Linked DNA regions of Sphingobium yanoikuyae. The protein of the gene in region 2 interacts with the protein of the main gene of each other region in a pairwise test. Links are inferred from orthologs where the notes say so. Each region holds a gene or a part of one and is shown on either strand. Other genes may lie near its edges. The genes, in order: dnaQ, HH800_RS04720 and dnaE.

Region 1 (3,479 bases), 3.5 Mb from region 2 along the record:
CTCATGTGACGCCCGAGGGGCTGTCCGCCTATTTCCTGCAGCGCCGGGCCGATCCCGACTGGCTGGGCTGCAATGTCACCATTCCCCACAAGATCGCGGTGATGGACTATACCGACGATCCGGGTGGGGTGCGCGACCGGATCGGCGCGATGAACACCATCGCCAGCGAGACCGCAGGGCCGCTGATCGGCACCAACACCGATGCCGGCGGGTTCCTGCAGCCGCTGCTGCGCGACAAGTGGAAGGGGCGCCATGCGGTGCTGATCGGCGCGGGCGGCGCGGCGCGGGCGATCCTGTTCGCGCTCACCAGCCTGGGCGTACCGGACATCACGATCATGGCGCGCGACCCGGCCAAGGGACAGGCGCTGCTCGACCGGGCCGGGGTGAAGGGCAAGGTGATCGGCATGACGGATGCGCTGCCGGCCGCCGACCTGCTGGTCAACAGCACGTCGCTGGGCATGGTCGGCCAGCCGGCGCTGGATCTGGACCTGTCGCCGCTGCCGGCGAGTGCGACCGTCTATGACATCGTCTATGCGCCGCTGGAGACGGGCTTGCTGAAGGCGGCGCGCGACCGGGGCCTCAAGACGCTGGACGGGCTGGAAATGCTGATCGGCCAGGCGGCGCTGGCGTTCGACATCTTCTTCGATGCGGAGGCACCGCGCGAACTGGACGCGGAACTGCGCGCCCTGCTCACGGCGGCGGACTGAACGGCGACGGGGTGAAGATCTACGGCCTCACCGGCTCGATCGGCATGGGCAAGTCGGCGGTTGCAGCGATGTTTCGCCGCGAGGGCGTGCCGGTGTTCGATGCCGATGCCGAGGTGCATCGGCTGCAGGGGCCGGGCGGCCGGCTGATCCCGGCGATCGAAGCGCGTTTTCCCGGCACCACTGGGCCGCAGGGCGTTGACCGGACGAAGCTGGGCGCAGCGGTGTTCGGTCATCCCGCCGAATTGAAGGCGCTGGAGGCGATCGTCCATCCCGCCGTGGGCGAGTCGCGTCGGCGATTCCTCAAACGCCATCGGTCGCGCAAATTCGTGATTCTGGACGTGCCTCTGTTGTTCGAGACGGGTGGCCACCGGCGCATGGCGGGGATCATCGTCGTCAGTGCGCCCGCCTGGAAACAGCGGCGGCGGGTGCTGGCCCGGCCGGGCATGACGGTGGCAAAATTTCGTAGAATCCTGCACTTGCAGCTGCCCGATGCTGAAAAGCGGCTAAGGGCAGACTATATCATCAACACGGGTACGACATTTGCCGCAACCCGAGCACAGGTCAGGCGTCTGGTCGCTTGCCTTGGCGCCCGGACAGGCAGATAAGTAGAGTCATAGAGAGTCGGTTCAAAAGGGCGATGCGCGAGATCATTTTCGACACCGAAACGACGGGATTTGATCCGGCATCCGGCGATCGGCTGGTCGAAATCGGGTGCATAGAGCTTATCAATCGCGTGCCGACCGGCCGCACCTTCCACGCTTATTATAATCCACAGCGCGACATGCCCTCCGCCGCCGAGGCGGTGCATGGCCTGTCGAGCCAGTTCCTGTCGGACAAGCCGTTGTTCCGCGAGGGCGTGGCTGAACTGATGGATTTTCTGGAGGACAGCCCGCTGGTCGCGCACAATGCGCGCTTCGACTTCGGATTCCTCAATCACGAATTGAAGCTGTGCGCGCGCGACGCCGTGTCGATGGACCGGATGATCGACACGGTCGCGATTGCCCGCACCCTGCATCCCGGCGCCAAGCACAGCCTGGACGCGCTCTGCACCCGTTACGGCATCGACCGCAGCCATCGCGTCAAGCATGGCGCGCTGCTCGACGCCGAACTGCTGGCGCAGCTCTATGTCGAATTGACCGGCGGCCGTCAGATCGGCCTGGGTCTTGCACAGGAGGAAGAGAAAGAGATCGTCAGGGTGGAACTGACGGAAACCGCCGTTGTTCGCCCTGTTCGTCCCGCGCGCGTCTTCACGGCGAGCGCGGAGGAGCTGGAGAGGCATGCCGCTTTCGTCGCGAAGCTGGATAAGCCGCTCTGGCTCGAGGAGGCGCCGCCGGCCTGAACCTGCCGGCGTTTGCCACGTGCCAACCGGGCCGCTGATCCGGCGTCCCGGCAAGAATAAGGAGAAGGCATATGGATATCCGTGTTTCCGGGCATCAGGTCGAGACGGGCGAAGCGCTCAAGCAGCACGTCAGCGACCGGCTGGAAGCGATAGCCGAGAAATATTTCTCCCGCACGATTTCCGCCCAGGTGACCTTCCGACCGGCCCCGCATGGCGCCTTCCATTGTGATATCGTCTGCCATGTGATGACCGGCCTGATCCTGAAGGGCGCCGGCGAGGCGCAGGAGGCGCATCCCGCCTTCGACCAGGCATCGGACCGGATCGAGAAGCAGCTGCGCCGCTATATGCGCCGCCTGAAGGATCGCAGCATCCAGGCCGCCGCTGCCGAGGCGCAGCGCGCCAATGGCTATAGCGTCGATGATATCGACGGCGCGGGCTATACCATCTTCGCCGGTGCCGCCGACGAGGAGGCCGAAGTGGCCGATGCTCCCCTGATCGTCGCCGAAACGCGGGTCGATATTCCCGAGGCCAGCGTGTCCGACGCGGTGATGATGCTGGACCTGCGCAACACCAATGCGCTGCTGTTCCTCAATGCCGGGACGTCGGCCTATAATATGGTCTATCGCCGTCAGGACGGCACGATCGGTTGGGTCGAGCCGCGCGGCTGACCCCCTGCCAAGCCGGGCCGCCTGTTGACCTCCGGGTGCAGGCGGCCTATGGGGCCGGGCTTTAGTTTCTCCGAGCAACGCGCATTTTTTTCGACAGGCTGGGCGCGCCTCGGCTGCCCCCGGAAGTAAAATGGTGCATTTCAACGATATTGTCTCGCCGGACGCGCTGGCCACCGAGGTGACGGTGAACGGCAAGAAGATGCTGTTCCAGAAGATCGCGGCTCTGGCGGCGCAATCCTATGGCGTCGATGCCGAAGCGGCCGCCGACGCGCTGCTGGAGCGCGAGCGTCTGGGCTCCACCGGCTTCGGTGGCGGCGTTGCCATTCCTCATGCCAAGCTGCCGGGCCTCGACCGCATGTGCGGCGTGGTCGTGCTGCTCGATCCGCCGGCGCCGTTCGACGCGGTCGATGATGCGCCGGTCGATGTCGTGTTCGCGCTGCTTTCGCCGCAGGACAGCGGTGCCGAGCATTTGAAGACGCTGGCGCGTGTATCGCGCTATCTGCGCGATGAGGCGCAGGTGACGCGCCTGCGCGGTGCCAAGTCGGCCGAGGCGCTGCACGCGCTGCTGGCCGGTGGTGAGGCGCGTGACGCCGCCTGAGGCCGCCGCGCTTGCCAGTGGCGAGGCGGCGCATTTTCGCGCGCTGGAGCATCTCTATAACAGCGCGCCGATCAACGACCTGTTCCTGTCGAACCTGCGCGTGCCGGAACCCGGCCGGTCGGTGATCGATTTCGAGGTCGACGAGCGGCATTTCCATGCCGCCGGCG
Region 2 (3,614 bases):
TCAACCGCGATGATCGCTTTGCCATGTGCTCGACCTTCAAGGCACCGCTGGCGGCTGCTGTGCTGATCGGCGCGCAGGGCGGCAAGTTCGGGCTGGAGGGGGAGATACCCTTCACCAAGGATGATATTCTCGATTACGCGCCGGTGGTGAAGAAGAACAAGAAGCGCGGCCGCATGTCGATGGCCGAACTGGCCGAGGCGGCAGTCGAAGTGAGCGACAACAGCGCCGCCAACCTGTTGCTGCCGATGCTGGGCGGGCCGGAGGGGCTGACCTCTTTCATCCGTGCCCATGGCGACAAGATCACGCGGCTCGACCGTATCGAACCCGAGTTGAACGAGAATATTGCGGGCGATCCGCGCGACACGACCAGTCCGGCGGCGATGGCCGGGCTGATGGGACGGTTGTTGTTCCGCGACATGGCTGCGGCCGATGCCGACAGGCTGCGCGGCTGGCTGAATGCCAGCACCACCGGCGACAAAAGGATCAAGGCGGGCCTGCCCGAAGGCTGGACGTCGGGCAGCAAGACCGGCAGCTGCGGCACCGCCTATAATGACGTCGCGCTGGTGAAGTCGCCCGCGGGCGAGGAATATATATTGGCCATCTATCTCGACCGGCCGACCGTGGACGACAAGAAGGCCGAGGCAGCGATCGCCGAGGCCGCCCATTCGGCGCTGGAATTCGTCAGCAAGGCGCAGAAGAGCGGGCTGAACTAGGCTTATGGCATGGCAAGGGCATGGAAGCCCTTGCCTTCCTGTCATGAGTTCGCCATATGCCCGGCCGGGAGTCGGGCGGACGTAGTCGTCGCCAACCTGGTCAGGTCCTGACGGAAGCAGCCACAACGATTTTTCTGCGGGTCGTTCCGGCTCCCACCTTTCCGCACAGCATCATCTCTTCGCAAGGTCCGAACGGGCTTCGACAAGCCGCATCTGAACGGTTAGGAAACAGGCATGTCCGATTCCCCTCAGCCCTATCGCGTGCTTGCGCGCAAATATCGTCCGCGCAACTTTCGCGAGCTGATCGGGCAGGACGCCATGGTCCAGACGCTGGGCAATGCGATCCGGCGCGGCCGCCTCGCCCATGCCTTTCTGATGACCGGCGTGCGCGGAGTCGGCAAGACGTCGACCGCGCGGCTGATCGCCAAGGCGCTGAACTGCATCGGCCCGGGTGGGCAGGGCGGGCCGACGATCGACCCGTGCGGCGTGTGCGAACCCTGCATGGCGATTGCCGAGGGGCGGCATATCGACGTGGTCGAAATGGATGCCGCCAGCCATACCGGCGTCGACGACGTGCGCGAGATCATCGAGGCGGTGCGCTATGCCGCTGTGTCGGCGCGCTACAAGATCTACATCATCGACGAAGTCCATATGCTCTCGAAGAACGCGTTCAACGCGCTTCTCAAGACCTTGGAGGAGCCGCCGGCCCATGTGAAATTCCTGTTCGCCACGACCGAGGTGAACAAGGTGCCGGTGACGGTGCTGTCGCGCTGCCAGCGGTTTGACCTGCGTCGCATCCCGGCCGAGATGCTGGCCGGCCATTTCGCCCATGTGGTCGAGGCCGAACAGGTCGCGGCCGAGCCCGATGCGCTATCGCTGATCGCGCAGGCGGCCGAGGGCTCCGCCCGTGACGGCCTGTCGATTCTGGACCAGGCGATCGCCCATGCCGAAATGGGCGAGGGCGAGCCGATGGTTACGGCGGCGCAGGTGCGCGAGATGCTGGGCCTGTCGGATCGCGGCTCGACGCGCCGGCTGCTCGGCCTGCTGCTGGAGGGCGATACCGCCGCGCTGCTGGGCGGGGTGCGCGATCAATATGCGCTGGGGGTCGAGCCGCTGTCGCTGATGCGCGGCCTGCTGGAGCTGGTGCATGCGGTCACGCTGGTGAAGGCCGGGCGCGACATTGCGACGCCGGGCCAGTCCGACGAGGAACGCGGCGCGCTGGCCGACTGGGCGTCGCAGATCGGCTTTGGCCCGCTGCATCGGCTGTGGCAGCTGATGCTGAAGGGCCATGACGAGGTGGCGACCGCCGCCCTGCCGATCGAGGCGTGCGAGATGGCGTTGCTGCGCGTGATGCATGCCGCGACCATGCCCGATCCCAGCGACCTTGCCCGGATGCTGCAGGGCGGGGTGCCGATGGCCGCGCCGGCGATGCCGGGCCAGGCGCCGGCCGCCGCCGCCGCGCCCGCGCCGGAACCCGCGTCCAGCCTGCCCGCCACCTTCGAGGATCTGATCGAAGCCTTCTGGCAGAAGAGCAAGGGGCATCTGGCGCAGGAAATGCATGATTGCGTGGGGATCATCCGCTATGATCCGCCGATGCTGGAGTATCGCGGCACGGCCAGCCTGTCGCCCGACTTCGCCACCCGGATCATCCCGGCGCTGCGCGAGGTGACCGGCGTCGCCTGGACGGTGACGCAGGGCGAGGGGGAGGCCAAGCCGACCCTGCTGGCCAATGAACAGCGCCAGCTGGCCGACAGTCGCGCCGCAATTTTAGAAACCCCGGTGGTCAAGGCGGCAATGGACGCCTTCCCCGATGCCGAGCTGGTCCATTCGGACGAGCCGGAACAATGGAGTGCCGAAGCATGAAGGATCTGAACGAAATATTGGGGATGGCCAGCCGCGTGCAGGAAGAGCTGCAGCGCGCGCAGGACAATCTGGACAAGCTGGAAGTCGAGGGCGCGGCCGGTGGCGGCCTAGTCAAGGTGAAGGCGTCGGCCAAGGGCCGCATCCTGGGCGTGTCGATCGACGACAGCCTGCTGGCACCGTCGGAAAAGCAGATGCTGGAAGACCTTATCACCGCCGCGTTCAACGATGCGCGCAAGAAGGCGGACGAGGTCAGCAACACCGAAATGGGCAAGATGACCGCCGGCCTGCCGCTGCCGCCGGGCTTCAAGCTGCCCTTCTGAGCCGGCGCGCATTGCCGTTCCGGGGCTGCCGCTGGCGGATAAGCCCTTGTTCATCGTTGCAGCAATATGGTGATCGCTGATTGATTGACGCGACGGGCATCCCCATAAAGGCGATGAACCGCATGACGGGCCGCAAGTCCGGCCCTGGAGAGTGAATGACTACGCAATATCCCCTTCTGCCGCTGCGCGACATCGTCGTCTTCCCGCAGATGATCGTCCCGCTCTTCGTCGGTCGCGACAAGAGCGTCGCCGCGCTGGAAGCGGCGATGGAGGGCAATAAGGAAATCTTCCTGGTGTCCCAGCTCGACCCGGCCGAGGATGATCCGGGCAAGGACGCGCTGTATGACACCGGCGTGGTGTCGGTGGTGCTGCAACTGCTCAAGCTGCCCGACGGCACGGTGCGCGTGCTGGTCGAGGGCAAGCATCGCGCCCAGCTGGCCGATCTGGCGCCGGCCGAGGCGGGCTATCTGGTCGCCGAGGTCGCGCCGGTCGAGGAGATCGTCGCCGAAGGTCCGGAAGCCGCTGCGCTGATGCGCTCGGTGGCCGAGCAGTTCGAGAATTACGCCAAGCTCAACAAGAAGCTGCCGGCCGAAACGCCGGTGCAGCTGCGCGAGATCGACGATGCCGGTCGCCTCGCCGATTCCGTCGCCGCCAACATCAACGTCAAGGTCGCCGACAAGCAGTCGCTGCTGGTCGAACCCGATCCGGTCAAGCGGCT
Region 3 (4,843 bases), 1.8 Mb from region 2 along the record:
TGCTCTGGCACCTTCATCAGGCGCGGCAGGCCGAGATAGAGGAGGTAGAGGCTGTAAAGTCCGAGCAGGCCGAGCATGCCAAGGCCCGGCAGCAGCGAGAAGATGTCGGCCAGCCAGCCAGCGGTCGCCGAATAGGCGGAAATCTTGAACGCCTTCAGCTTGTCACGCTGGCCGCCGAAGCTGGGGGCGAGGAAGTTGATGATGATCGCCAGCACGGCGAGGCCGATCAGCGACAGGACATAATGGGCGATGGCCATGCCGATCGCGCCGATCAGCGGCGGGCGCCAGGTAATGCCGAACAGGCCATGGCCAAAGACCTGTCCGCCGATCAGGGTCGCGAGCGGCGGGATCGCCGCCAGGATCATGGCATAGCCGGTATAGATACTGCCGATGCTGGCCGGTTCGGCCTCGATCACCGGCCATTCGTCCCTGGGGCGCAGGATGATCGCCTTGGCCCGGTCGGCGATGCCGGGCGGGGTGGAAACCGGGTTGCTGTCCGACATGACCGTTCTCCCTGTTCTCTGGCCTATCCTCTGGCCCGTTCTTTGGGCGCGATAGGATCAGCAAGCGCAGCCCTTGGCAAGCGACAAGTGGTGATCTTGTCCACAGCTTTTCGCCGGGCGGGACTGGCGCGCGGGCGCGGGCGTCGTTAGATTGCCGCGATGTCTCATTCCGCCTTCGTACCGCTGCGCATCTTTTCGTCCTTCACCATGCTCGAAGGGGCGATCGACCCCAAGAAGATCGCTAAGCAGGCCAAGGCCCTGGGTTTTCCGGCGGCGGCGATCACCGACCGCAACGGCCTTTATGGTTCGATGGCCTTTTCCGACGGCTGCAAGGGCGAGGGCGTGCAGCCGATCGTCGGCGCCATGCTGGGCGTGGTGCGGCCGGGTCGGCCATCCAACGCGCCGGCGGTGCATGACTGGATCGCCCTCTATGCGCAGGATGCGGGCGGCTATGACAATATCTGCGCGCTGGTGTCGATGGCGCATCTCGACCGGCCGCTGGAGGAAGTGCCGCATGTCACGCTCGACATGCTGGAGGGGCGGACCGATGGCGTGATCGCGCTGACCGCCGGCGGGGAGGGGGCGATCGCCCGCCTGTTCGCCGAGGATCAGCCCGACGCTGCGCTGGCCTATGCCGACCGGTTGCAGGCGCTGTTCCCCGATCGGCTCTATGTCGAGATTTGCCGCCGGCTGGACCCGGTCGAGGGCAAGGCGGAGCCGCAACTGCTCGACCTGGCCTATGACCGCAATCTGCCGCTGGTCGCGACCAACCCGACCTGCTTTGCCGAGCCGGAATTCCACGCGGCGCATGACGTGATGCTGTGCATCGCCGATGGCGCCTATGTCGAGACGCCCGACCGTCGCACCAGCTCGCCCGACGCCTGGATGAAGCCGGCGGCGGAGATGAAGCGGCTGTTCGAGGATCTGCCCGAGGCGCTGGCCAACACGCTGGTCGTGGCCCAGCGCTGCGCGGTGATGGCGCCCAAGCGCAAGCCGATCCTGCCGAGTCTGGCCGGCGATATCGAGGGCGAGGGCATCATGCTGCGCGACCAGTCGATCGCGGGGCTGGAGGCCCGGCTGGAGAAGGCCGGGATCATCGCGGACGAGGCGCGCCAACCCTATTTCGAACGGTTGAAGTTCGAAATGGACATCATCATCCAGATGGGGTTCCCCGGCTACTTCCTGATCGTGGCCGACTTCATCAAATGGGCCAAGGATCATGATATTCCGGTGGGGCCGGGCCGTGGTTCGGGCGCCGGGTCGCTGGTCGCCTGGGCGCTGACCATCACCGATCTCGATCCGTTGCAACTGGGCCTGCTGTTCGAGCGCTTCCTGAACCCGGAACGCGTCTCCATGCCCGACTTCGATATCGACTTCTGCGAAACGCGGCGCGGCGAGGTGATCCGCTACGTGCAGCAGAAATATGGCAGCGATCATGTCGCCCAGATCATCACCTTCGGTAAGCTCAAGGCCCGCGCCGTGCTGAAGGATACCGGCCGCGTGATGCAGATGAGCTATGGCCAGGTCGATCGCCTCGCCAAGCTGGTGCCCAACCATCCGACCGATCCCTGGACGCTGGAGCGATCGCTGAACGGCGTTGCCGAGTTCAAGGCGGAATATGACAATGACAATCAGGTCAAGCGCCTGATCGACTATGCGATGAAGCTGGAGGGCTTTCCGCGCCACAGCTCCACCCACGCGGCCGGCGTGGTGATCGGCGACCGGCCGCTGAGCCAGTTGGTTCCGCTCTATCGCGATCCGCGATCCGACATGCCGGTGACCCAGTTCGACATGAAGTTCGTCGAGGGTGCGGGCCTGGTGAAGTTCGACTTTCTCGGCCTCAAGACGCTGTCTGTGCTGCAGAAGGCAGTGCAACTGCTCAAGGGGCGCGGCGTCACGGTCGATCTCGACACGCTCGCCTGGGACGATGCCAAGGTCTATGAACTGCTCCAGCGCGGCGACACGGTCGGCGTGTTCCAGCTGGAATCCGAAGGCATGCGCAAGACGCTGGCCGCCGTGCGCCCGACCAATTTCGGCGACATCATCGCGCTGGTGTCGCTCTATCGTCCCGGCCCGATGGACAATATCCCGATGTTCGGGCGCCGCAAGAACGGCCAGGAAGAGATTGAATATCCGCACATCCTGCTGAAGCCGATCCTCGAAGAAACCTATGGCATCTTCGTCTATCAGGAGCAGGTGATGCAGGCCGCGCAGATCCTGGCCGGCTACTCGCTTGGCGACGCCGACCTTCTGCGCCGCGCCATGGGCAAGAAGGTGAAGGCGGAGATGGACGCGCAGCGATCGCGCTTCGTCGAGGGCTGTGCCAAGAGCGACATCAAGCCGGCCAAGGCGAACGAGCTGTTCGACTTGATCGACAAGTTCGCCGGCTATGGCTTCAACAAGTCGCACGCCGCCGCCTACGCGCTGCTCGCCTATCAGACCGCCTGGCTGAAGGCCCATTATCCGGCGGAATTCTATGCCGGGTCGATGGCCTTCGATATCCATCTGACCGAAAAGCTGACCGTCTTCGTCGACGACATGCGGCGCATGGGCATGACCTGCCTGCCGCCAGACCTCAACCAGAGCGAGGCCGACTTCACCGTCGAGGCGGTGCCGTTCGAGGGGGATGACCCGCGCCTGGGCTTTGCCGTGCGCTATGCGCTGGGCGGCCTCAAGGGCGTGGGCGAGAAGGCGATGGAGCAGCTGGTTGCCGAGCGCGAAGCCAATGGTCCGTTCAAGCATCTGGATGATCTGGCCGACCGGATCGAGCCGCGCCTGCTCAACCGGCGCCAGCTCGAAAGCCTGGCCGCGGCCGGTGCGTTCGACACCATCCATGCCGATCGGGCCGGGGTGCATGCGGCGGCCGAAACCCTGTTGAGCGTCGCGGCAAGCGCGGCGCAGGCGCGCGAGAGCGGGCAGGGCGGCCTGTTCGGCGATGTCGAGACGGCCCATGCCGACGTCCGCATCCCGCCGCATCAGGCCTGGACCGTGTCGGACCGGATGGCGCAGGAAAAGGAGGCGTTCGGCTTCTATTTCTCGGCCCATCCGGTCGACCGCTTCCGCCATCTGGCCGATGCGCGCGGCGCGAAAAGCTATGGCGAAATCTGTTCCCAGCCAATGGGCATGCCCAATGCCGAAGGACGGGTGATGGGCATCATGGCGGCGATGGTCGAGGATGTTCGCTGGCGCGAGACGCGGCGGGGTGCGCGCTATGCCAACGCCACCTTCTCCGACCAGAGCGGCCAGTTCCAGGCGAGCTGTTTCGACGAGGATGCCTGCAAGCAGATCGAGGAACTGGCGCGCGAGGGCGATTGCGCGCTGCTGCATGTCGAGCTGGATCGCCTGCCGGGCGAGGAAACGCCGCGCGTCACCGTGCGCCGGATGGAGCCGTTCCGCGAGATCGCCAACGTGTCGCGCATGGAGCTGGTGCTGGACATCGAGATGGTCGAGGCCGTCGCCAAGCTGGCCGCGATCCTGTCCGGCAGCCGGGGCGGGCGGTGCGAGGTGTTCGTGCGGGCGCCGATCGGCGATGGCAAGGCGGCCCGCGTCTTCCTGGGCGACGACTTCACGCTGGGCGCCGATCAGGTCGACGCGATCAGCGGCATTGCCGGGCTGACCGTCCATAATCTGGCGCGGATGGAGGCGAAGTCGGACGGCTATCGCACCCGCCATCGCCGATCGGCCATGCGGCTGGTCGGCTGACCCCGCCCGTTTTCCCAGTCCGAGGAGAAATCTGTGTCCGAAGCGACCCTGGCCCTGGTCCATGCCTATTATGACGCCTTCAACCGGCAGGATGCCGAGGGGATGCTGGCGCTGCTGGCCGACGATGTGCGGCATGAGCCGAGCCAGGGCGCGGCCCGTATCGGCAAGGCAGCCTTCGCCGATTTCCTGGCCCATATGAACATTTGCTATGCCGAGACGGTGATCGATCCGATCGTGCTCGCGAACGCGGAAGGGACGCGGGCGGCGGCCGAGTTCATGCTGGATGGCCGCTATCTGATGACCGACGAAGGCCTGCCGCCGGCCGTCGGCCAGACCTATCATCTGCGCGTCGGCGCCTTCTTTGATATCGGCGAGGGCCAGATAACGCGCATTTCCAACCATTATAATCTGGCCGACTGGATCGCGCAGGTCGATCGGGTCTAAGCCTGCACCCGCCCCATTGCCGTTCCATCCCGAGGTATCCTTGACCCACATTCGCGTTGCCGCCGCCCAATATCCGATCGAGCAGATGCAGAGCTTTGCCGCCTGGCAGGAAAAGCTGACCCGCTGGGTGGAGGAGGCCGCCGTGCTGGGCGCGACGCTGGCGATCTTCCCCGAATATGCGGCGATGGAGCTGG

Evidence for each region.
Region 1: the proteins of HH800_RS04720 (region 2) and dnaQ interact in binary tests that used the Escherichia coli proteins (3 or more experiments, as listed by UniProt). The link is inferred for Sphingobium yanoikuyae from one-to-one orthologs.
Region 3: the proteins of HH800_RS04720 (region 2) and dnaE interact in binary tests that used the Escherichia coli proteins (3 or more experiments, as listed by UniProt). The link is inferred for Sphingobium yanoikuyae from one-to-one orthologs.

The regions. Positions count from the first base shown.
Region 1 is NZ_CP053021.1:4,356,702-4,360,180, reverse strand. Bases 479-3,195 are described here. They hold dnaQ (DNA polymerase III subunit epsilon), read left to right. Parts: upstream 479-1,344; coding sequence 1,345-2,046; downstream 2,047-3,195. Other genes in these bases: HH800_RS21025 (PTS sugar transporter subunit IIA), read left to right, coding at 2,845-3,195; hpf (ribosome hibernation-promoting factor, HPF/YfiA family), read left to right, coding at 2,118-2,714; coaE (dephospho-CoA kinase), read left to right, coding at 719-1,312; aroE (shikimate dehydrogenase), read left to right, coding at 479-707. In the rest of the region: more of aroE, read left to right, coding at 1-478; more of HH800_RS21025, read left to right, coding at 3,196-3,312; HH800_RS21020 (PaaI family thioesterase), read left to right, coding at 3,299-3,479. UniProt on the Escherichia coli protein: DNA polymerase III is a complex, multichain enzyme responsible for most of the replicative synthesis in bacteria. The epsilon subunit contain the editing function and is a proofreading 3'-5' exonuclease.
Region 2 is NZ_CP053021.1:899,630-903,243, forward strand. What follows is about bases 410-3,261. They hold HH800_RS04720 (DNA polymerase III subunit gamma/tau), read left to right. Parts: upstream 410-947; coding sequence 948-2,576; downstream 2,577-3,261. Other genes in these bases: blaSGM (SGM family class A beta-lactamase), read left to right, coding at 410-713; HH800_RS04725 (YbaB/EbfC family nucleoid-associated protein), read left to right, coding at 2,573-2,896; lon (endopeptidase La), read left to right, coding at 3,052-3,261. Also shown: more of blaSGM, read left to right, coding at 1-409; more of lon, read left to right, coding at 3,262-3,614. UniProt on the Escherichia coli protein: Part of the beta sliding clamp loading complex, which hydrolyzes ATP to load the beta clamp onto primed DNA to form the DNA replication pre-initiation complex.
Region 3 is NZ_CP053021.1:2,671,915-2,676,757, reverse strand. Bases 325-4,405 are described here. They hold dnaE (DNA polymerase III subunit alpha), read left to right. Parts: upstream 325-662; coding sequence 663-4,205; downstream 4,206-4,405. Other genes in these bases: HH800_RS13105 (ketosteroid isomerase-related protein), read left to right, coding at 4,239-4,405; HH800_RS13115 (Yip1 family protein), read right to left, coding at 325-503. In the rest of the region: more of HH800_RS13115, read right to left, coding at 1-324; more of HH800_RS13105, read left to right, coding at 4,406-4,649; HH800_RS13100 (carbon-nitrogen hydrolase family protein), read left to right, coding at 4,690-4,843. UniProt on the Escherichia coli protein: DNA polymerase III is a complex, multichain enzyme responsible for most of the replicative synthesis in bacteria. This DNA polymerase also exhibits 3' to 5' exonuclease activity. The alpha chain is the DNA polymerase catalytic subunit.